Regions from separate parts of the Brasilonema octagenarum UFV-OR1 genome, predicted to be linked through region 3. Evidence: predicted binding sites of a transcription regulator. Region 3 holds the regulator's gene; each other region holds the start of a gene.

Region 1 (7,602 bases), on a different contig from region 3:
ACCTTGTGGATATTGATCAGGAGAATTTGGTTATTGCTTATGAACCGATTTGGGCGATCGGCACTGGTGACACTTGTGAAACCAAGGAAGCCAATCGTGTCATCGGTATAATTCGCAATCAATTGACCAATCCTAATGTGCCAATTCAATACGGTGGTTCGGTAAAGCCGAATAATATAGACGAAATCATGGCTCAAAGGGAAATTGACGGCGTTCTGGTGGGAGGAGCAAGTTTAGAACCCGCAAGTTTCGCCAGACTTGTGAATTATAAGTGAATGTTCAGTAACCAAAGTCCTCTCGTTCCCTGGCTTCTCTGGTTGCTCTCGTTCCCTGGCTGAGCCAGGGAATGCATACAGTCAGACTCTGTCTCACGTAAAAATCGCAAAAGTCATTTTGAAATCTGGAGGCGGAGCCTCTAGTCAAGCGTTCCTAGGCTGAGCCTAGGAACGAGTTGTAGAGTGCGAATCTTATGACACCCAATTTAATCATTCGAGAACGCTGTTTTGAGTGGGGACAGCGAACATATCTCATGGGGATTCTAAATGTCACACCTGACAGTTTCAGTGATGGTGGCGAATTCAATACAGTCACTGCTGCTTTAGCACAAGCACAAGCAATGGTAGCAGGTGGTGTAGATATTATCGATGTCGGTGGTCAATCAACTCGACCAGGGGCAGAGCAAATCACTCTTGCACAAGAACTTAACCGAGTTCTGCCAGTATTGCAAATACTGCGAAAAGAGATACCAGTGCCAATTTCTGTAGACACAACAAGGGCAGCTGTTGCCCAGGCTGCTGTAGAAGCAGGTGCAGATATAGTTAATGACATTTCCGGGGGTACCTTAGACCCAGAAATGTTACTGACAGTGGCAAGGATCAATGTGCCTATTATATTAATGCACATCCGGGGAAACCCGCAAACAATGCAACAATTCACTGATTATCAAGATTTGATGGGAGAGATTTATAGTTTTTTGGCAAAGCAAATCGCTGCAGCTATTGCTGTAGGTATTGACGAAAGAAAAATTATCATCGATCCAGGGATTGGCTTTGCCAAGAACTATGAGCAAAATTTAGAAATTTTGCGCCGCTTACCCCAATTGCGTCAACTTAAGTGTCCTATTTTAGTAGGAGCATCTCGTAAAAGTTTCATTGGTCGTATTTTAAATCAGCCAGATCCGAAAGCACGAGTCTGGGGAACAGCAGCTGCATGTTGTGCTGCTATCTTTAATGGTGCTGATATCATGCGAGTTCACGATATTAAAGAAATGCGCGATGTATCATTGGTTGCTGATGCAATTTTCCGACAATCTTCGCAAGTCCAGCCATCAGACTAAGTAGAACCATTTTCACCATTGTTGACATGTTCTTCGCCATATGTCATTTGGGAAATCAAATCCATCATCTCACCACCTTTGCCTGGATCTACGAACACAACTTTGGCATTCTCGCTTTCACCCAGTCTGTAGCTGGCATTGATGTAATCTTGAGCCACAAGATACCGCAGAATTTCCTTACTTTCAGGATTAGAACGTAAAGCTTCAGAAATGATCTGCATTGAGGTTTTTGTTCCTTCTGCTTTCTTAATTGCGGCTGCGCGTCGCCCTTCTGCTTCTAAAATCTCAGCACGGCTACTAATTTCAGCAGCTCGTTGCTCTTCCATTGATTTGCGAACACTTTCGGGTGGTGTAATACTCTGAATATCTACCCGCAGAATTCCAACTCCCCACTGCGCCGTTGTCTCATTCAACTGAGCCAGCAAGGCAGTGTTCATGCTTGCTCTGGCGGCGTTGGTTTCTTCCAAGGTATTCTGGGCAATGATTTCCCTAAGCGTAGTTGTAGTCAAGTTTGTTAGTGCTTGCTGCAAGTCGTCAATTTCGTAAAAGCTTTTCTCTATATCTGTGACGCGCCAGTAAACAACTCCATCCACTTCCAAGTAGATATTATCTCTGGTGATTACATTTTGAGGCTTGATGTCTAAAACTTGCTCTCGGGTCGTGTCCTCCATGACAATTTGATCAAGCAAGGGAACAATAAAGTTGAGTCCTGGTTTCAGTTTGCGATGATACTGCCCCAAACGTTCAACCAAAGCTTCATTTCCCTGATTAATAAGCTTTGCCGATCCTAATGCATACCCTATAAGCACTAAGACTATGGCAATAATTGGTTCCATATATTCTCCTATTTAACATTTGGCGGAATTAGCCCTAAGAACATAGCACTAACACTATGTCCTATCTTCAGTCTAATATCCAGAATGTGTAATGTACTTATCACAAGTTGTGGTTCAAGGCAAGACTCTGGTAAAAAATGACATGAAATTAGCGATGAGTTAGCTTTGGACATGGCTATTAAATCATCAACATAGCTGCGTGTGCAAGTGCTAATTTTGTCATTTACTTTACTAAATAAATAGTATGTCAAGAAAAAGGGGGGTAAGGGAATAGGGGTATAGGGGAAATTAATTAGTCTTAATGATAAAGTCCAATTTTGGCATAGCAAGTTTTTCGACCATGATCGCAAGGCGCGCCCTACGCCCGAGGCACGAAGTGCCTCCCCTGAACTTCGTTCAGGGAACCAAGCGTTCGCGTAGCGTGTCCGCAGGACTCAGCTTGGTTGGGCGTATACGGGCGATCACTCAGTGGTTAAACAAAAAAGGTGGGCAGTGCCCACCAAGGGTGACATTTATATGGTCAACAGAACTACATCATGCCCATGCCGCCCATGCCGCCCATGCCGCCCATGCCGCCCATGCCGCCCATGCCGCCCATACCGCCCATGTCAGGCGCACCACCTGCGGGTTTCTTCTCAGGTTTTTCGACCACGACTGCTTCAGTGGTTAAAACCATTCCAGCGATGGAAGCAGCGTTTTGGATAGCTGAACGCACTACTTTTGCAGGATCAATAATACCAGCAGCAATCAAGTCCTCAAATTCTCCAGTAGCGGCGTTGTAACCGATGTTGAAATCAGTGTCTTGCACTCTGGCGACAATAACCGACCCTTCAACGCCAGCATTATCTGCAATTTGACGCAAGGGGGCTTCGAGCGCTCGCGCCACAATATCAGCGCCAATCTGTTCTTCTGCCTCAAGAGTGTTTTTAACCTCTTGTACTTTTTTCACCAAATGAATCAGTGTTGTTCCACCACCAGGAACGATACCTTCTTCCACAGCCGCTTTGGTAGCATTAAGAGCATCTTCAATCCGCAGTTTGCGATCTTTGAGTTCGGTTTCTGTTGCCGCACCCACTTTTATCACCGCAACTCCACCAGCTAGTTTAGCAATGCGCTCTTGGAGTTTTTCTTTATCGTAGTCTGAATCGGTTTCTTCTAGTTGTTTACGAATTTGACCAATTCGCTTTTGCACGTCCGCTTTTGTGTTGTCACCAGCAGCAACGATGATGGTGTTTTCTTTGTCAATTGTGATTTTCCGCGCAGTTCCCAGGGTTTCCAAAGAAGCGGTATCCAAGGTTAAGCCAATTTCTTCAGAAATCAACTGTCCGTCGGTGAGAATAGCAATATCTTGCAACAATGCTTTGCGGCGATCACCAAATCCAGGGGCTTTGATAGCGGCGACAGCAAGCACTCCCCGTGCTTTGTTCACAACCAAAGTTGCTAAAGCTTCACCTTCCACATCTTCAGCAATAATCAACAAAGGTTGACCGGAACGGGCGACCTTTTCCAAAACTGGAATTAACTCGCTGATGTTGCTGATTTTCTTATCAGTAATCAAAATGCGAGCGTTTTCAAATTCTACCGTCAACCGGTCGTTGTTGGTGATGAAGTAGGGGGAGATGTAACCCCTGTCTAACTGCATCCCTTCTACAACTTCTAAATCCGTTGTTAAGGATTTAGATTCTTCAACGGTGATAACACCGTCTTTGGTGACTTTTTCCATCGCCTCAGCCAACATCTGACCGACTTCTTCGTCGTTCCCAGCTGAGACTGTCGCAACTTGAGCGATCGCCGCACCTTCTACTGGCTTAGCTACTGCTGCAATTTCCTGCACCAACGCCTCGACGGTTTTGTCAATTCCCCGCTTCAGGGCTATAGGGTTGGTACCTGCGGCAACATTCTTCAAACCTTCTTTGATCAACGCTTGCGCCAACACAGTAGCTGTGGTGGTACCATCCCCAGCCACATCTTTAGTTTTTGACGCCACTTCCTGAACCAGTTTTGCGCCAGTGTTTTCTAAGGGATCTTCTAGTTCAATTTCTTTGGCAACGGTGATACCATCGTTAACAATTTGGGGTGCCCCAAATTTTTTCTCCAAAAGAACATTGCGACCTTTTGGTCCTAAGGTAATCTTCACCGCATCGGCAAGAGCGTTGATGCCTCGTTCTAAAGCCCGCCGCGAATCTTCATTAAATGCAACAATTTTTGCCATGTTTTATGTACTCTCGTGCGCTTCCAATAGACAATTTAGCACTCACTGGCCAAGAGTGCTAATCACTTTAAAAAAAGAACTCACTAAATCAGGACTCAGAAGTCAGAATGAGTATAGTAGCGACGCGCAGATCAGTAGGGGGTTTAAATCACCACCATCAATGGGGGTGGCGACATCGGGTTGGGGCTTTTGCCGTGAGCGTCAGCCGAACGGTTTAAATCCCCTATCCAACGTTTCGACGCAGCTCAATGTTAATTGATTCTGACTCCGGGTGCGGAGCTATCCAGCGTTCCGCTCCTGAATTCTGACTTCTGGGTTCTTGATCAAATCATCCTTCGGATATATCCTAAACGCTATGCCTACAGCACGGCTACGCCCTGAGGAGGAGAGTGCCTAAGCATTATGAGTGAAATCAAATGCAGCCACTTTGCAGTTAGTTGCCTTGGAACAATTTAGCGCTGCATAAGTCCTTGGGGAACTAGTTGAAGTTGTGGACTAAAGACCAGTGACAATTTAAATTTTAAAAGACAAAATAAAAAATAATCTTTCTACTCTACACCCCACTCCAGCACAGACGTAAGGTGTTACGCCCTTACTCCGACACTTTATCTTCACAGAATGACTCTATATTAGAAGCAACTTCTTATGAAGTTACAGATAGTTAGGAAAAAATTCACTAACATACAATTGATGCTTATCGACACTAACACTAATGGTTAAATCGGGAGATGAATATACACAGCTCCCTTCGTTCCCTCGGTATTGCTGACCCTAACGGTTCCGGCTGGTTAGCGGTAGTATTTACATTTCTTTTAGCTGGTACTGTCACTTGGCGCTTGATTCCAGCAGTCCGCAAGTTTGCCCTGCGAGTAGGTTGGGCTGACCAACCGAATGCGCGACGGCTGAACCGAGAACCTTTACCTAATGCAGGAGGTCTAGCTATTTATGCAGGAGTGATTGCTGCCGTGGTATTAGCCAGTCTCTTACGACCTATAGAACTCGAAAGAGTACTGGCTGAGGTACAGACGATTCTTCTAGGGGGCTCGATACTGGTTCTTGTGGGCTTTATTGATGACCAATTTGGCTTACCCCCTCTGGTTCGATTGTTAATTCAGATACTGACAGCTTTATTGTTAGTTGCTAATCGTATTACCATTGAATTCTCTTTTGGAACTCCCATCGACTCGACACTATCAGTAATACTAACAGTATTGTGGGTAGTTGGAATCACAAATGCTATCAACTTAATGGATGGCATGGACGGTTTGGCGGGAGGAGTAAGCTTTATCACCGCTATAAGTTTATTAGCAGTTTCAGCTCAGGTTCCCAACCGTGCGGCAGCGACGTTAGTTCTAGCAGCATTGGCAGGGGGGGCGTTGGGCTTCTTGAGCCACAACTTCCACCCTTCGCGGATTATTATGGGTGATGCCGGAGCCTACTTTTTTGGTTATGTACTAGCTGCTACAAGTATTTTAGGTAATCTCCAAGCACCCACGGCTGTCTCTCTCCTCGCACCAGTTCTGTTTTTACTGTTGCCAGTACTCGATACCACTCAAGTGTTTATCCGACGCTTGATGGCGGGGAAAAACCCTCTTAGTACACCTGGGAAAGACCACTTGCACCACCGCTTATTAGCTTGGGGCTTGTCTCAACGCCATGCTGCGCTGACTCTTTGGTCAATTGCTTTGATTTGCAACGTGTTGGCAATGAGACTACAAAATATGACTTTGGTACAAATACTTGCCACAACCATTGGGATCATCGTCTTTCTAAGCTTCATTGTCTTGCAAAGGATACGAACAACTTAGGGGTTTGAAGCCGCAAGTTAATTTGTAGACAAAGCAACGAGATAGCTACTCATTCCTGGGTAGCTTTTCTCGTGCCATGCGTTTAATCACATCGCTGAGACTGCTTCAACCGTACTCGTAGGGGAAGAAAGTTCTGTTTTGTCATGGTTTCACCCAACCCTGTTAAGCGTGTTTCTTAGAAGTTGATCAAAATTCGTCAATTCAAATCCCTTAACAGTCAGCATTTTACCCACTTGCCCACTCAAGGTAGCCGCGAGTTCTGCCTCACCTGCCCCTGATGGACCATTCAGCGGTTCGCCAGCTATGGCGATCGCTGGATGACAATAAATCTCTACTAGGTTTGCCTGAATTTGGGGTATGAGACCAAGCAAGTATTCCTCAGTCACAGAACCAGTTTGAAGCAACCCGTAAACGCGCTCAGCAAAACCAATGCCCTTTGATTTCAGCAACCCCTCACCATAGCGGCGCAGTCCACCGAACACAGCCGCCCAAACTAGTTTAGTGAGTAAGTTCCGACGCTCAAGCCGCAGGTTCATTCCCAGTTCTTCATGAGGAAGACGGATAACCCGAATGCCGAATTCATCCGCTAGCTCAACTAGGATACGCAGTACCAACGGATGCATGTGCATATGCAAATGCCCATCTACATGGGAAAGGCGCAACCCAGTAGAGCAAAATTTTTCTAATTGAGCACGGATTTCTCGCTGCAATTCCTCGTGAGTTGACCGATTGAACTGATAGCGCAACCCGCTTTTTTCCGGACTGTATGGAAAGTTACCTGTATCATCAACCAAGTGAGGGATTTGTGAGGGTGGCAGTGCAGCTCGACCACACACCAGAACCAAGTGCAAACCTACTCCTAGGGTGGGGTGAGCCTGTGCTAAATCAACCGCTTTATCAAATGCCTCACCTGTATCCATTAAGCTGGTACTCGTCAGTACTCCTTCTTTGTGGGCTTTGATAATTGCTTGGTTAACGCCATGTGAAAAGCCGAAGTCATCACCATTGATAATGGCGAATTTCTGAGCCTGCATAAGTTCTGATTTATTGTTCCAACAACTGGGGGGTTGAGTTGGACTGTCGCTGAGGCGTCAGTCTGATAATGCGTCGGGCGATTTTGGCAAGTCTAGGTAACAGTTGCGGGTGGAGAAGGCGTTGGTCAAAAACGCTGATCCGTTTGGCGTTTTCTTGAAGGCAAGTAGATAAAAACAGTTCCGGAGTCAAATTGTCCGTGAAGTTCATAGCCCCAGTGGCAGTGAAAGCCTCCTGTTTGTCTTCATCTGAGCCACCAAAGGCTTTGATTTTATCTTGCAGCGCTCTGTAGTAATGCCAAACAGCATGAAACCCGCGTAACCAATTCGCCCTACGACCTTCATGGATTTGTTGGTAAGTTACCCAATTCACAAAGAA
Region 2 (7,602 bases), on a different contig from region 3:
TTCCTTATTTCGAGGGAGTAGTAGGCAATTAGGATGAACCTGGAATTTAAGACCATAACAGGATATCCATTTAATAAAAAGTAGTGTCAAGATTTTTTTATTCAGAGAAAAGTTCGTTGTAACATAAAACCCGCATCTAAAAATTACAAAGGAAAGCTATTATGGCCATTCCAAATCAACAGGGTAAATCTACTATCGATTTTCGAGACAACCGACGCACTACAACTCACATTACTGTTCATATTCCCAAGGAGTTGCACAAACAACCGGTAATTTCACGCCTGATATCTTATTGCGGCATCACAGTCAATATTGCAGCAGCCCAACTGAATGGTCATATGCCGCAACGAGGCTGCTTTGATTTAGAGCTACGAGGAACAGTTTTCCAGATTGCTAGTGCCTTAACGTATCTTAATGAACTGAATTTAGAAATTTCCCACCCATTTCTTACTGAAGAACAAGGTTGGTAAGTAGAGTTTCTACCAATAAGCAACGAGTGCTGGGCGCTTGTAGCTACTCAGCACTCGCTAAAACTAGTCGTTACCCTTATGGAAGCGCTCTTTGCGCGTCTACAAGTCGCTTAACTATACGCGGCAGTCGTCTGCACAGATTGATACACTAGTTGAACTCAACGGGGAGGAGAAACCCCAACCCAAATGCCAGTTACCACCCTCACGGAAAGCAGTTGCGGGTCTACAACGAACGAAACTTCCGTAGGCGGAATTTTTTTTCTGTGTAAACATTGAGCTTGCCGGTTTTCCTGGATACCCCAAAGCCTGCTGGGGGAAGCAACCCAAACCAGCGACCTTTGACCGTTGAGGCAACTGTGTGCTGATCCCTTCCGGCACGGCTGCGCCCAAGGGAGACGCTACGCGAACCGAGGGTTCCCTTGAGTGTACGATCTGCCGCTTTGTGGCGTCTACAGCATTGTGCTTACGCCATTTGATTTTCAATTGCCCACCGCGCTAGTTCAGTGCGATTGTGGAGATTGGTTTTGCCCAACATATTGGACACATGGCTTTCTACCGTGCGTTGGCTGACATTTAATTCTTCAGCTATTTCGCGGTTAGCTAAGCCCCTAGCCACAAATTGCACTACTTTGAGTTCTGTTGGGGTTAACTGTACATCGAAGGGAACTTGGATGCGTGAACCGTTATCTCCTCCTTTTGCTTGGTGTTCTTTCCAGCGAATGGTCTGCTTCAGAGAAGATTCTACTTGTGCGACCAATTCTTCCGGCTCAAAAGGCTTGACCATGTACACATCAGCACCTTTATTCAGACCTTTTACTCGGTCTGAGCTTTGTCCCTTAGCTGAAAGGAATAAAACGGGAATCCAACTGGTGCGTTCAGTTTGCCGGACTTGTTCTACAAAAGTATAACCGTCCATTTCTGGCATCATCACATCGCAAATGATCATGTCTGGAATATCCTGCTCTAAAATGTCCAGTGCTTCTCGACCATTTTCGGCGGTGCTGACATCATAACCCCGGAATTCCAAGTAATCCTTCACCAGCAAGATGAGGTTAGGATCATCATCAATAAGTAGAAGTCGTTTGTGATCTTTCATGCTGGGTTCTTTCATAGCAGTGGCACTTATGGCGCTTGATCCATCAAGGTCTTGAATCAATATCCTCTTTGGTGGATTAAGGAGGTGTTGTGCTTTTTCCTACTTAACTTGCGTTTGCTTTCTAAAGTCCTAAAAGTGGGTCTCACTCTCAAGAAATTCTCTACAAACAGCAAAAGTCCAGTAAGGATACGTAGAGCAGTAGTATTTATAATGCGTTATTATATATCGCTTTGAAAGCTGCGGGTTAAAAAACACTGATTAAATAATAATTATTCAGGTTAACAAGTAAGTGTTGGACTCAAGATGCTCCCAAATTACAATTAACCCACACTTTCATCTGTTTACTACTGTGCCATATCCTTGTTGGATGTTAAGCTTCTATAAGTTGTTCACGACAACCTAGGGAACTTTTTGGCAAAGGATGGGAAAACACAATGCATATTCTTCTACCACCTTGTTGCCTAAGAAGTGCTCTTGTATAATCCGCTCAATGGCTTCCGGGATTGTTGGGCGATACCGCACAGCATCCGGGTAATCCTTTATTATCAGTCTAGAACAGCAAACTGGCAAGCAATTGATTTTATTTCCAAATATGCAACTAAAATTGCCATCTTGCCTTTTGTGAAGACTTAATTGTTTGAGTCGTTTTTTTAAGCCTTCCCAAAATGGTAAACGAGCTTGTTCGCAGAAGCAGTTAGAAACTATTGGGACAAAACTAGTTAAAAGGTCCCTCGGAATTTTCGACAGTTCTAAAGCTTCTATAGAAATACTTAGGGCTTTATTCGCTGGTGTAAGCGTGGTTTTTCGTAGCTGAAGGCAGGACTGGATCACTGTAGTGTTACTCAAATGGCGGCTCCCTGATAACTGTTCTATATCAATTTCCCAGCTTTGCAAACAAAGTTGCCCATATATCCATATTCGTCATTTACGGAGTAAAACCTGAAAGCTCAGAAAAGTAGAGTATATGTACTTACGTGGGTTTGGGCAAGCAAAGTTCGGGAACCCGTACAAAAGAAAATGTTGCCATTGCACTTCGCCTTTAGGTACATTAGCACTCAGGAGTTGAGAGTGCTAACGAGGTGAGAATTTGGTATGGCAGCTGTAACTTTAAGCGTTTCTACAGTTAAACCCCTAGGTGATCGCGTATTCGTCAAAGTGAACGCGGCTGAAGAAAAGACCGCAGGTGGTCTGTATTTACCCGACAACGCAAAAGAAAAGCCCCAAGTAGGCGAAGTTGTTGCCGTTGGTGAAGGCAAGATCAAAGATGACGGTGCTCGTCAAGCGTTGGACGTGAAGGTTGGAGATAAAGTTCTCTACTCCAAATACGCTGGTACCGACATTAAACTTGGAACTGACGAATACGTCCTGCTCTCTGAAAAGGACATTCTGGCAGTCGTTTCATAATCTTTTAGTCATTTGTCATCAGTCATTTGTCATGAGTTGTTGGCAAAGGACAAAAAACAAATAGTATTCTTTGTAGTTTTCTGCTAAACATTCTTTGACAATTATGGCAAAGCGCATCATTTACAACGAAAACGCACGTCGTGCCCTAGAAAAAGGCATGGACATCTTGACTGAAGCGGTAGCTGTTACCCTCGGTCCCAAAGGTCGTAACGTAGTCCTAGAGAAAAAGTTTGGCGCACCACAAATCATTAATGACGGTGTGACCATTGCTAAAGAAATTGAATTGGAAGACCACGTAGAAAATACTGGCGTTGCTCTGATCCGTCAAGCGGCTTCCAAGACGAACGATGCTGCTGGTGATGGCACCACAACTGCGACCGTTTTGGCTCATGCAGTAGTCAAAGAAGGCTTACGCAACGTCGCAGCTGGTGCAAATGCTATTTCGCTAAAACGTGGTATTGATAAGGCTACCAACTTCTTGGTAGACAAAATCAAAGAACACGCTCGTCCCGTAGAAGATTCCAAAGCAATTGCTCAGGTTGGTTCAATCTCTGCTGGTAACGACGAAGAAGTCGGTCAGATGATTGCCGAAGCAATGGATAAGGTGGGTAAAGAAGGTGTGATTTCCTTGGAAGAAGGAAAGTCCATGACCACGGAATTGGAAATCACCGAAGGGATGCGCTTTGAGAAAGGCTACATCTCTCCCTACTTTGCAACCGATCCTGAGCGGATGGAAGCAGTTTTCGATGAGCCTTTCATCCTGCTAACCGATAAGAAAATCGCCCTGGTGCAAGACCTCGTACCCGTATTAGAGCAAGTAGCTCGTGCTGGTCGTCCTTTGGTGATTATCGCTGAAGATATCGAGAAAGAAGCTTTGGCAACTTTGGTCGTTAACCGCCTGCGTGGTGTGCTGAACGTAGCTGCTGTGAAGGCTCCTGGGTTTGGCGATCGCCGCAAATCAATGCTAGAAGACATCGGTATCCTCACCGGTGGTCAAGTTGTCACAGAAGATGCTGGCTTGAAACTAGATAGCACCAAGTTAGATTCTCTAGGTAAGGCTCGCCGCATCACAATCACCAAAGACAACACCACCATTGTTGCCGAAGGTAACGAAGCTGCAGTTAAAGCTCGGATTGACCAAATTCGCCGTCAAATCGAAGAAACCGAATCTTCCTACGACAAAGAAAAGCTACAAGAGCGTCTTGCTAAGCTAGCTGGTGGTGTCGCCGTCGTTAAGGTAGGCGCTGCGACCGAAACCGAAATGAAGGACAAGAAGCTGCGTTTAGAAGACGCTATCAACGCTACCAAAGCTGCTGTGGAAGAAGGTATCGTTCCTGGTGGTGGTACAACACTGGCTCATTTGTCTCCTGCACTCGAAGAATGGGCAAACGGCAACCTCAAAGCTGAAGAGTTGACTGGTGCGTTAATTGTAGCTCGCGCCTTGGCTGCTCCTCTCAAGAGAATTGCTGAAAACGCTGGTCAGAACGGTGCTGTCATCGCCGAGCGCGTTAAGGAAAAAGACTTCAACATCGGCTACGATGCTGCTAAGAACGAGTTCGTTGATCTGTTTGAAGCTGGTATCGTTGATCCTGCCAAAGTTACCCGTTCTGCTCTGCAAAACGCTGCATCCATTGCTGGTATGGTGTTAACCACTGAATGTATTGTGGTTGACAAGCCTGAGCCAAAGGATAACGCTCCTGCTGGAGCTGGCGCTGGTATGGGCGGCGGCGACTTCGATTACTAAGATTCTTTTGACATCCCCCTAGCTTGTGCTGCGTGGGGGATTCCCAGAATCACTACTGAGGTTTTCTGGTTGTACGAAAAACCTCATCGAAAGACGGGGCTTACCGTGAACTAGAGGTGATTTAAATATTGTTATAAAAATTTACCGCCTATCTTGTTAAGATAGGCGGGTTTTTTGTGCTAATGATTTGTCACACTACTATGCTGCCTGACGGCTGAGTGTAAGCTTCTAGCAGATTTTATTTTTCTATAACTTCCCTCTACAACGTTTCATAGTAAGGAATATGCCCCGCCTTACTTAATCTTTACAAAAATAAAGACACTTTTACTTGCGTTGAATATTTTACACACAAGAGGCAGGGACGGGGTTTTACAAGATCACGTTGGAGCACCAAGTCCGGCGTAGGACCCATAAAAGAAAATACCTACAACGGTGATGACGCCTAAACCTGCGATTGTCGCAACAACCCATAGAGGTATTCTGCCACTTCCAGACACTGCTTTCTCTCCTTTCTTTGCTAAAAAGATTAATGACAAAAGTTAAAAAACATGACTCAATAGCCGTCATTCCAATTAGTTAAAGAAGTAACTGGAAAACAAAATACCAAGAACGAAAATCATTAACAGTCCGAGGTAAAGCGAAGTTCGGTTCAGTTCAACCGGCTGCTTATTAGGATTGGGGCTTCTTTCCATGATTTTCTCCTAACGTTGAATAAACTGCATTGAGGCGATCGCGCCTAAAAAGAAGATAGTTGGCACAGCTAGAGTGTGAACTGCTAGCCATCTGACTGTAAAAATTGGATAGGTAACTGGTTGATTGACGTTATTTCCGCTAGTCATGATTTCAAACTACTTTGTGTTACTAAACTGTTCTACTTGTTGTTTTGCATCAAAACGGTTATTCACAATTGGCAATTCCTGCCGTGCTCCTGGGTAATATTCATTAGGGCGAGGTGTACCAAACGCATCGTATGCCAAGCCAGTGCTGACAAACAACCAACCCGCAATAAACAGTGCAGGAATGGTGATGCTGTGGATCACCCAGTAACGAACGCTCGTAATAATGTCCGAAAATGGACGCTCTCCAGTAGTTCCTGACATTTATATCCCTACCTTCACAAAAATTGTTATTGAGATCATTATCCTACAAAGTTAAGAAAGAGTTACACCTGGTAACTTCTTTCTCACAAATCAGCTTTAAGCAGCCTCTGATTTGGTAGCAGCTGCGATACTAGGATTATATTTGAGTAAAACACCGCGATCGCCAATCACAAATCCCTTGTCTGGACTCAGAAAAACAATTTTGTAGAAATTGGCGGGAACTTCTTCAACGTCACGGTCTTTTTCCCAAGTTTTGCCACCATCAGGACTGCGCAGCAAATTACCGCTACCACCACTAACCCAAACTTCATCTGGTGTACGATAAGCCAGATCTAGTAACCCCCAACTAGTAGAAAGCTCTGGATTTTGAGCTTTCTGCCATTCCTCTGGGTGAGCTGGGTCGGTAAACTGTACCTGACCACCTCGTGCTAACATCCATACTTGACCATTTTCGGCAAATCCAATATTTTCTACCCGTCGGGAACTATTCCGCTTGTGGGGTTCCCAAGCATTTAACCCTGGTTCCCAAGTTGAGTAGAAGTTACCTTTTGCAGAAACAGCCACATATTTGCCATCAGGAGAACGTTCGATGTTGCGAACCACACCAACAGCTTGTTCTACCTGTGCTTTCCAGTTTTTACCGCCATCTGTGGTTTTGTATATCGCTCCAACATCTGTCGCGATCTCAACTGTGTTTTTTCCTAAAGCAACAGTACTAACAGGATTACCTGGTAGATTTTCACTCAGTTGAATGCGGGACCAAGAACGACCTTCATCGGTGGTGTGTAATAACAAAGCCGGTTCTCCAGCTATCCATCCCTCTTTTCCTGCAAAACTGACCGTATTAAAACGATACCTTTGGTCATCTAATTCTAATTCTAAAGGTTGCCAAGTTGTACCACCATCTTTTGTTTCCAAAAGAGTAGCATTGCTGCCTACTAGAAAACCATGCTGGGGGTTATCTGTAAAAGCAATATCCAGTAGTTTTGCTTGTGTTGGGATAGAAATAACTTCCCAAGGGTTGAAGGTGGTTGAGGCGACATTACTACAACCAACACACATAAGGATGACCACGAACAAAGCGAGTATTCGTTGGCAATTTTTCACAATTGGAAGCATCTGTTATCTGTTTGTTTTTTTGTGAATTTGTGAATTTGTGTATGGGTTTTGTGTTATTCAGGTATTACCCACCCCGTAAAGAGCGTGTTTTATCGTAAGCCATAGAGACTGAGAAAAAACAAAAAGCCAACAGCCAAAGCTCCGAAAATGAGAAGATTTTTCTGGCCTGGTGTCAGAGTATTCACACCCAAACCAAATTTCAGATTTTCGTCAAAGCCAGATGCTTTGCCAGCAGGACCAATGTTTGCAAAAGCACTCTTTTTTGCACCGCAAACTGGACAGCGCCAAGTAGAAGATATTTCCGCAAAGCCTGTCCCAGGGGCGATGTCACGCTTGTCGTCCCCCTTCTCGGGTTCGTAAACGTAACCGCAAGAACGGCACTCGTAGCGGTCTGACGCAGTTGTTTCAATAGCTTGTTCGCTCATGGCTCTTGGCCTCAGTGAGAAGCAAATATTAAATATACGTTAAAAATTATGACATTAAGTGTTAGGTTTTTCTATGTTGACCAAAAACGAATCAAATCATCTACAGCTCAGGTTGTTGAGATTCAAGAAAGTCAAATAGATATAATGTAAAAGAAGTTTACACTTCATCGGATGCCTATCGCTTGCCCCTTGAGCGATCTGCCGCTATCTGGAGCGCGAAGCGATGCTCCTTTAGGAGCCGCCA
Region 3 (7,602 bases):
AAATCTGGTGACTGCCATTAAACCGTTGGTAACACATATAGCTATACATCTAGGTTGGGGAGGACAGTGCAGCAGGAGGGTTTCCGCTCTCACGGCAAGTCTGGCGTTTGAGGAACGAAACCCAACTCCAAAATTTTGATTTTGTTGGGTTTCACTCTTAAGCGTTCCCTATTAAGCGTTCGGGTGTTCCCTGCTATGGCTATTGCTATAAAAAAGCAGGGAAAGACTAGAAATAGTACTAAGTCTTTCCCTGCACCCTCTGTACTCCATGAACCAAGAATAGCTACAGCTTGGTTTATACAGATTTCGGGATTTAGCTAACGTAAAAATTGAAAAAATAGGCCACCTTTGAGCAATTCTGTGTCACTACCATAACTACTAAGGGTGAGCGATCGCAAATTTTGGAAAAATGGCTTGCCCAGCACTTCCACAAACTTCAGAATTGGTAGTTGACGCTCTAAAATATCCTGACTCTTTGTCCAGTCGATATAAACGTAGCCTTGGTTCGGTTCACCAATCGCAGCGATACTGTCTTGGAAATCACGATTCTTAACTAACGGGTTCTCCTTAGCCGTCAAAGCTGCATTGATTGTCTCAACAGAGGATGCAAAAATCTGGTAATTTCCGATGTCAGCACGTGCGGCTACAACGTTTGCTTGAATTGTGAACAATTCTCGCTCTTTTGCTTCACTAGATTTATTGATAGCAGTTTTTAGCTGTGTCCAAGCAGAGATTTTTTGGTCATTTAAGGTGAAGGAATTCAGCGAAAGCCCTTCTGATGAGGCGAGTTGATCCAAACGGGAAATTGCTGTGGGTGTCTTTTCGGATTTTTGGGCGACAAAAATCCAATTGGGATTTGTTTGCTCTGCGCGGGGTAACAATGCGATCGCGTATTCTCCTTCCACCGAGTTAAAAATATCTTCTCTCCAGTTGATAAGCGAACGTTTTTGAACATCTGCCACCGGGAGGAACTTAGAAATCACATCTTCTGTGGAAGCAGAGAGGCTAGCTGTCACTTGTTGCCAAAGTTGTGCCAAATCACTATCACCCAAACCGCTTAAATTTGATCCTGCTACTGCTAAACTTGCTGAAGCTGGGATATACTCCAACGCACCCACAGGTTCAGAAAGTTGTGCAGCTGGGGGTGAAGTTTCTTTTTTTGCCAAAAAAGCAGTTTCAGCGAGCAATCCTTTGGGGTTTGATACTAAAGAAATAATTTGGTTGTCATAAGTTTGAGCATTAGGTTTGAGGTTCTGCCATTTTGCTACTACGGGGAGATTCAGAAAAGCAACAGCCTGTGCTTCTTTGGACAGTTGTTTGGTTGCTTTTTGGTATTTGTTGGAACTGGTTAAATTCAAATCGGACACCTGTACATTATTAATTGCCTCTCGCAGCACTTTTGGGTGATTGGCAAACAAGACAAAGCTATTACCTACAACTGCACCAGCAAGACTATTTTGATTTTTGACTTGTTCCTTTTCAGAAGACGTTGAAGGAATCTGATTGTCAGAAATTAGCTTCACGCCCTTGTATTCTTCAGTTGCTAAATTTGCCCCAGCCAAAGCGCGCTTAGAAAACAATAGCTGAACAAATTCACGGCTTTTCTCGGGTTGAGTGGTTGCAAGTGCCATTAGATACCCTGGCTGCTGTCCGTTTTCAGAATCGTGATCAATGTCTAAGCTTGTGACAGCCAATGTTATTTCGTTTCCTAACCAAGGTTTAATTTCCTGTTGGTAATCTATACCCGTATTCGCGAGTAATCTTGTTTTCAATTTTGACAGTTGTCCATCACGCTCAAACGCCTGCAAGCGTTCTGGATTTACGAGCATCGACACCATAACTGGTGCTTGTTTAGACACAAATATGGCAGCATCTGACTGTCCTGTAGGAGCGATACCGGTTAGGGAATTTTTGGCGGATAACCCGTTACAACCAGTCATACCAATCAATAGCAGCATCATAATACCCACTGCTACAACTCTGAAAAATGAGCGTTGTGTCATAATTTTTATACAGACCGCTAGGGGTGCAAATACAAATAATCAACTACCAAATTAAATTATCAAAGGTAGTTCTGTTACTAGAAATTAGTTTAGTACTGAAACTTACGCACAAGTCTATCAGAAATCAGGTTATCTCTTAATTGTTAAATGCTCACTTTACAGCATTAAGCCGAACTTCAGAGAAATTCTGCATTAAAACCGGATTTTTCAGTCCTTTAATGAAACGGCACTCACGTACCTACCAAACCCAAAGAACGAAGATTTTTTGCCAATATAATATAGTATAGGATTTTTATTAAAACTTCATGATGGGCAAACCTTCCGAACCATCCATTACCCAAATTAACGTTGAAGAACTGGCACAACGCTTATCTTCAGGAGAGCCAATTCAGCTTGTGGACGTGCGTGAACCACAAGAGGTGGCGATCGCCCACATCGATGGCTTTGTCAATTTACCTTTGAGTCAGTTTCCTGACTGGGCAGATCAAGTCAACACCCGCTTAGATCCCCACGCTGAAACTCTTGTGCTGTGTCATCATGGCATTCGTTCTGCTCAGATGTGTCAGTGGTTAACTGTTCAAGGCTTTACAAATGTCAAAAATATTATGGGTGGAATTGATGCTTACTCAACTCTGGTTGACTTTTCCATTCCCCAATACTAGCTGCTGTTTTACATTGAGGGGATATGTAGTCTACTAAGACTGACGATTTTAATTTGCCTATGCTATCCTCTGTACAAGCTAGGATAGCTTTAAGTGTTGAGTGGTAAATATTTGTATTCTACCTACGTGCCTTTTTTGGCTGTTCAGGAAATTCGTAACTTGAAATACAGAGATTTCAATAAACTTATGCAAGTATGCATAAGTAGGGGCTAATTTACTTCAATCCAAAAGCTTTTTTCCAGCAATTTACCTGTATTAATAGTAACTTTACTCAAGGCAGTACAGTGTCTTTACTTTTCTTTACTTCTTTTTGCTTATTGTTGTAGAAGCAAAGTGCTTGTGATCTTGCTTTACTATTATTAATCCTTATTTAATTTAGAGTTATCTCTAAAAATTTTTTCAAAGCTTCGCTTACAATTCGGCTTCGGTAAAAAACTCCTTATGCAAGTCCAGCTTACAAATCGTCAACAGCAGATACTTGGGGCAACAATACGTCATTATATAGCCACAGCAGAACCTGTTGGTTCTAAAGCTCTTGTTGAAGAGTACAACCTTGGTGTTAGCTCAGCAACAATTCGCAATGTGATGGGCGTGTTGGAAAAAGTTGGCTTACTGTACCAACCTCACACTTCTGCAGGACGCGTCCCTTCTGACTCTGGCTACCGTATTTATGTTGACCAGTTGATAACACCTTCTGAAACTCTAGCACGAGATGTAGAATTATCACTGCAAAAACGCCTCAAATGGGAAGATTGGAGCTTGGAAGCTCTTTTGCAAGGAGCAGCTCACATTTTAGCAACTTTGAGTGGTTGCATCACCTTAATCACGATGCCGCAAACTGCGACAGCAGTGTTGAGACATTTACAACTAGTGCAAGTAGAAACGGGACGGGTGATGTTGATTGTGGTGACGGATGGATATGAGACACATTCAGCATTGATGGATTTAGCGCAAGCCTCGGAAGATTCACAACCAGATGCAGAAGTCATCGACCGCGAGTTGCAGATTGTCTCTAACTTTTTGAATACCCACTTGCGGGGACGCAGCATAACTGAATTAGCAAACCTGAAATGGAGTGAATTGGATCAGGAGTTCCAAAGATACGGAGAATTCCTGAAACATTCAGTTGCTGAACTTGCTCGTCGCACTCTGACACCATCTGCAACACAAATTATGGTTCGCGGTGTTGCTGAAGTTTTGCGTCAGCCAGAGTTTTCGGAATTACAGCAAGTGCAAATGCTCATCCACCTGTTGGAAGAAGAACAAGACCAACTGTGGCGGTTAATATGTGAAGAACAGCCAGAAGCGGAGGAGGTTGGTAAGCCACGAGTCATGATTCGTATTGGTGCAGAAAACCCTCTAGAACCTATACGCACTTGTTCGTTGATTTCTTCCACCTATCGCCGGGGTTCTGTATCATTAGGTAGTGTGGGAGTTCTCGGACCAACGCGTCTAAATTATGAAAGTGCGATCGCAGTAGTAACAGCTGCTTCTGATTACCTCTCAGAAGCTTTCAGTTATTTCAATCCCCAGTAGGGCTTGTAGCAGGACAATCGCTGAATTAATCAAAACTAGCTTAAATAATGATCAGAAAAATTACTTTTGGAGCGCTATGGCTGGGATTTATTATCTATGCCTTTTTCTTTGCTCCTCCCGATCAACCTGATACATTCGATTTAATTAAAGATCTTTCTACTGGTCAATGGCAAGGAATAAACCCCCTTATTATAGCACTTTTTAACATTATGGGCATCTGGCCTATGATTTACAGCTGCTTGGTATTTATTGATGGTAGAGCACAAAAAATGCCTGCTTGGCCTTTTGCTAGTATTTCATTTGGAGTTGGGGCTTTCGCGTTACTACCTTACTTAGCCCTGCGGGAACCAAATCAAAAGTTTCCTGGCAGCAAAAATGCTTTTCTCAAGATATTAGATTCTCGCCTAACAGGTATTGCTCTGACTGTCGCCACAGTTATCTTAATTGCTTATGGTGTAGGACAGGGAAATTGGGGAAATTTTGTTCAGCAGTGGCAAACAAGCCGCTTTATTCATGTAATGAGTTTAGATTTTTGCCTGCTTTGCTTATTGTTTCCAGCTTTGTTAGGAGATGATATAGCGCGGCGAGATATCAAGAATCCTCAGTTGTTCTGGTTGATTGGATTAATTCCACTCTTTGGTCCCTTGATTTATTTATGTATACGTCCACCATTGCAAGAAGCAGCTGACAAAATAATACAGAGTCAGCAACAAAGCGCCATAAATTAAGATTATGAGTCGAAAAATTGCTCTTTGGTTACTGTGGGTTGGATTTATCGCCTACATTTTGTTGTTCGCTCCTCCACTGCATTTAGAGGAAACTCTGACGCTACTCAAAAATATCTTTACTCTAAATTGGGCAGATGTAAATCCAGTTCTCCTCTGTTTGTTCTCCCTTGTTGGGATCTGGTTGTTCATTTACAGTGCTGTTCTGTTCTTTGATGGTAGGATGCAGTGGATTCCTTTCTATCCTTTTGCAATAGCGTCCATTGCTTCAGGTACGCTTGGTCTTATACCTTATTTGGCTTTGAGGGAAGACAATCAACAATTTTCTGGACGGAAGGATGCTTTTTTGCAGTTGTTGGATTCTCGCTTTTTTGGTATTGGTCTGAGTTTAAGTACTCTTGGTTTGTTTGCCTACGCTTTTGTTCTCGGTGATTGGGTAGGGTTTTGGCAGCAGTTTTTGGGCGATCGCTTTATCAATGGTATGAGTTTGGCATTTTGCTTGTTTTGCCTACTCTTCCCAACCGTCTTAGGCGATGATATGGCGAGACGGCGTTGGAATAATCCTCAAGTGTTTTGGGCAGTATCACTTGTTCCACTCTTTGGTCCACTTGTGTATCTTTGCTTGCGTCCGCCGATACCAGAAAATGTTGCGCAACAAAGACCAGCATCTTTTGGCAGTAGTAGAGTGCGATAATCATGACGCATAGTTGGCAAGAAACACTCGTTGAGAAACGAGTGACTTACACAATAGAACTAAAAGGTAGGGGTTTTCATCCTCCCGTGTGCAGCCTGATAGCCTGTAAGCTTATCTGATTCAGGGCGATCGCTCCTCATTCAGTCGTGTGATCAAAAGGGCGATAGCTAGCCCCTAAGGGGGCGCTGCGCAAACGCTGCTGCCTAAGCGCAAAGCGCACGCTACGCGAACGGCAGATCGCCCTCATTGACTCATTTCACTATTTCCACTTTCTCTAGCTGCTTCTACTTCATGGTAATGCTCCATCGACCATTGACACAAAGATCTGAGTGGTTCAATAAGCGTTTCTCCCAAAGGCGTTAAGGAATACTCCACCATTGGTGGTACAGCAGGATATACATTGCGCTGCACAAGACCATTTCGCTCCAAATCGCGCAGTGTACGTGTTAGCATCCTCTGCGAAACGTCTCCAATTTCTCTTTGAAGCTCACTGTGGCGTTTAGTACCGTGAGATAGCACATAGATCACCACTGTCACCCATTTGTCACCTACTAAGTCGAGCGTTTGTCGTAAGTAGGGATGCGAATTGAGAAGGCTAGGATATTGATCCACTTTCAATATGAACGTTACGTACAAGCGTGTAACTATGGCACTTTTGTGTATCTACTTGCGGAACCGTTGACTTCATTGAATAATTAAGCCTTGAACCGCTTAAGGAACTGTCAATGACTAACATAACAGGTAACAGCGACGCATTTTACGATCCACTGACACCTGATAATGCCGCCATGTTGCTGATTGACCATCAGGCTGGACTTTTTCTAGGTGTTCATAGTATTGATCAGCAAATTCTGAAGAATAACGTGATTGGTTTGGCAAAAACAGCAAAGGTTTTCAATTTGCCGACTGTGTTATTCACCAGTTCTGCTAAAGGTCCTAATGGTCCTACGATTCCAGATCTCATTGAACTATTTCCCGATCATGAAATTTTTAATCGCTCACCGATTAACCTTTGGAATGATCCTAAATCTCGTGCGGCTGTAGAAGCAACCGGACGCAAAAAGCTGATTATGGCTGCGATCACAACCGATGTCTGTCTGGCGTTTCCGGCACTGTCAGCACTTAAAGCAGGATATGATGTTTACGCTGTCATTGATGCATCTGGAACTTGGAGTCCACAAGCAGAAATGGCGACGATACTGAGGCTTACGCAAGCTGGTGCAATTATGACAAACTGGGTTGCTGTTGCAGCGGAACTGAAGCACGACGAAGATCGCCCCACGACACCTGCAATGAACAAAGCATATGGCGAACATATGGGACTCTACGACTTCCTAGGCGATATTGCTGCGGTAAAATAAGCTATTGTCTGACAAGTCCTTGTAATACCATTAATAAAGCACTGCTGCCTAAGCGCAAAGCGCACGCTACGCGTTAGCCCTTGGTGTGCCCTTGCGCTTACGCGATCGCTCTATTGATCATGTAGCATAGGAGTGATCTCTTGTTGGACAGCCAAATGGCTGTTGTTCCTTGCGTATTTCTATCACTCTTGAGCAAGCTCAAGCTATCCATTCATGGACTCTCGCATTCAATCGTACCTGCGCGTCGCGGCGAGCCAGCAACGTGACACGGAGCAGATAGGTCCGTTCCTCGCAACCTTCAACCGCTACAACGCCAACCCCTTTCTTAACTATGCCATCCCCGACAACGATGCCACGCCGTCCCTCAGCGACGTGAACGCACTTATCACTGCCTACCTTGGGCGTAAACGAAAGCCACGTTTGGAGTATGTTGCGAAACTAGCACCTGCTGTCGAGGAAGCGCTGACATCCGGTGGTTTCACCGTTGAAGGACGCCTGCCGCTTATGATCTGCACTCCTGGTTTAGAGCAATTGCTTCCGGTCCCTTTAGGCATAGAACTAATCGTGGCGGTTTCGGATGCTGATATGCTCGCTACTGTGACGGTGCAAAACGAGGTCTAT

The links. Region 3 encodes HrcA, which represses chaperone genes, less so after heat shock. Its sites were predicted from a motif close to TTAGCACTCNNGANTCNNGAGTGCTAA; they were not measured.
Region 1: a site for HrcA is predicted at 4,420-4,446, ahead of groL (chaperonin GroEL). Genes of this name have one in related genera too.
Region 2: a site for HrcA is predicted at 2,615-2,641, ahead of groES (co-chaperone GroES). Genes of this name have one in related genera too.

The regions. Positions count from the first base shown of each region.
Region 1 is NZ_CAWPKW010000045.1:100,723-108,324, reverse strand. Features, by position in the region: gene tpiA (triose-phosphate isomerase) at 1-275, shown strand, start outside; gene folP (dihydropteroate synthase) at 470-1,336, shown strand; gene AC5590_RS03190 (SPFH domain-containing protein) at 1,333-2,172, opposite strand; gene groL (chaperonin GroEL) at 2,702-4,384, opposite strand; gene AC5590_RS03180 (MraY family glycosyltransferase) at 5,113-6,192, shown strand; gene hpnK (hopanoid biosynthesis-associated protein HpnK) at 6,342-7,226, opposite strand; gene AC5590_RS03170 (ferritin-like domain-containing protein) at 7,237-7,602, opposite strand, start outside.
Region 2 is NZ_CAWPKW010000307.1:3,919-11,520, reverse strand. Features, by position in the region: gene AC5590_RS27080 (NIL domain-containing protein) at 162-470, shown strand; gene AC5590_RS27075 (response regulator transcription factor) at 934-1,581, opposite strand; gene groES (co-chaperone GroES) at 2,659-2,970, shown strand; gene groL (chaperonin GroEL) at 3,074-4,714, shown strand; gene AC5590_RS27060 (photosystem II reaction center protein J) at 5,092-5,211, opposite strand; gene psbL (photosystem II reaction center protein PsbL) at 5,287-5,406, opposite strand; gene psbF (cytochrome b559 subunit beta) at 5,416-5,553, opposite strand; gene psbE (cytochrome b559 subunit alpha) at 5,563-5,814, opposite strand; gene AC5590_RS27040 (photosynthesis system II assembly factor Ycf48) at 5,911-6,933, opposite strand; gene AC5590_RS27035 (rubredoxin) at 7,023-7,358, opposite strand; gene AC5590_RS27030 (hypothetical protein) at 7,530-7,602, shown strand, end outside.
Region 3 is NZ_CAWPKW010000193.1:55,300-62,901, reverse strand. Features, by position in the region: gene AC5590_RS13930 (DUF3352 domain-containing protein) at 318-2,003, opposite strand; gene AC5590_RS13925 (rhodanese-like domain-containing protein) at 2,309-2,665, shown strand; gene hrcA (heat-inducible transcriptional repressor HrcA) at 3,107-4,201, shown strand; gene AC5590_RS13915 (DUF2834 domain-containing protein) at 4,249-4,929, shown strand; gene AC5590_RS13910 (hypothetical protein) at 4,934-5,620, shown strand; gene AC5590_RS13905 (winged helix-turn-helix transcriptional regulator) at 5,864-6,232, opposite strand; gene AC5590_RS13900 (hydrolase) at 6,346-6,981, shown strand; gene AC5590_RS13895 (hypothetical protein) at 7,195-7,602, shown strand, end outside.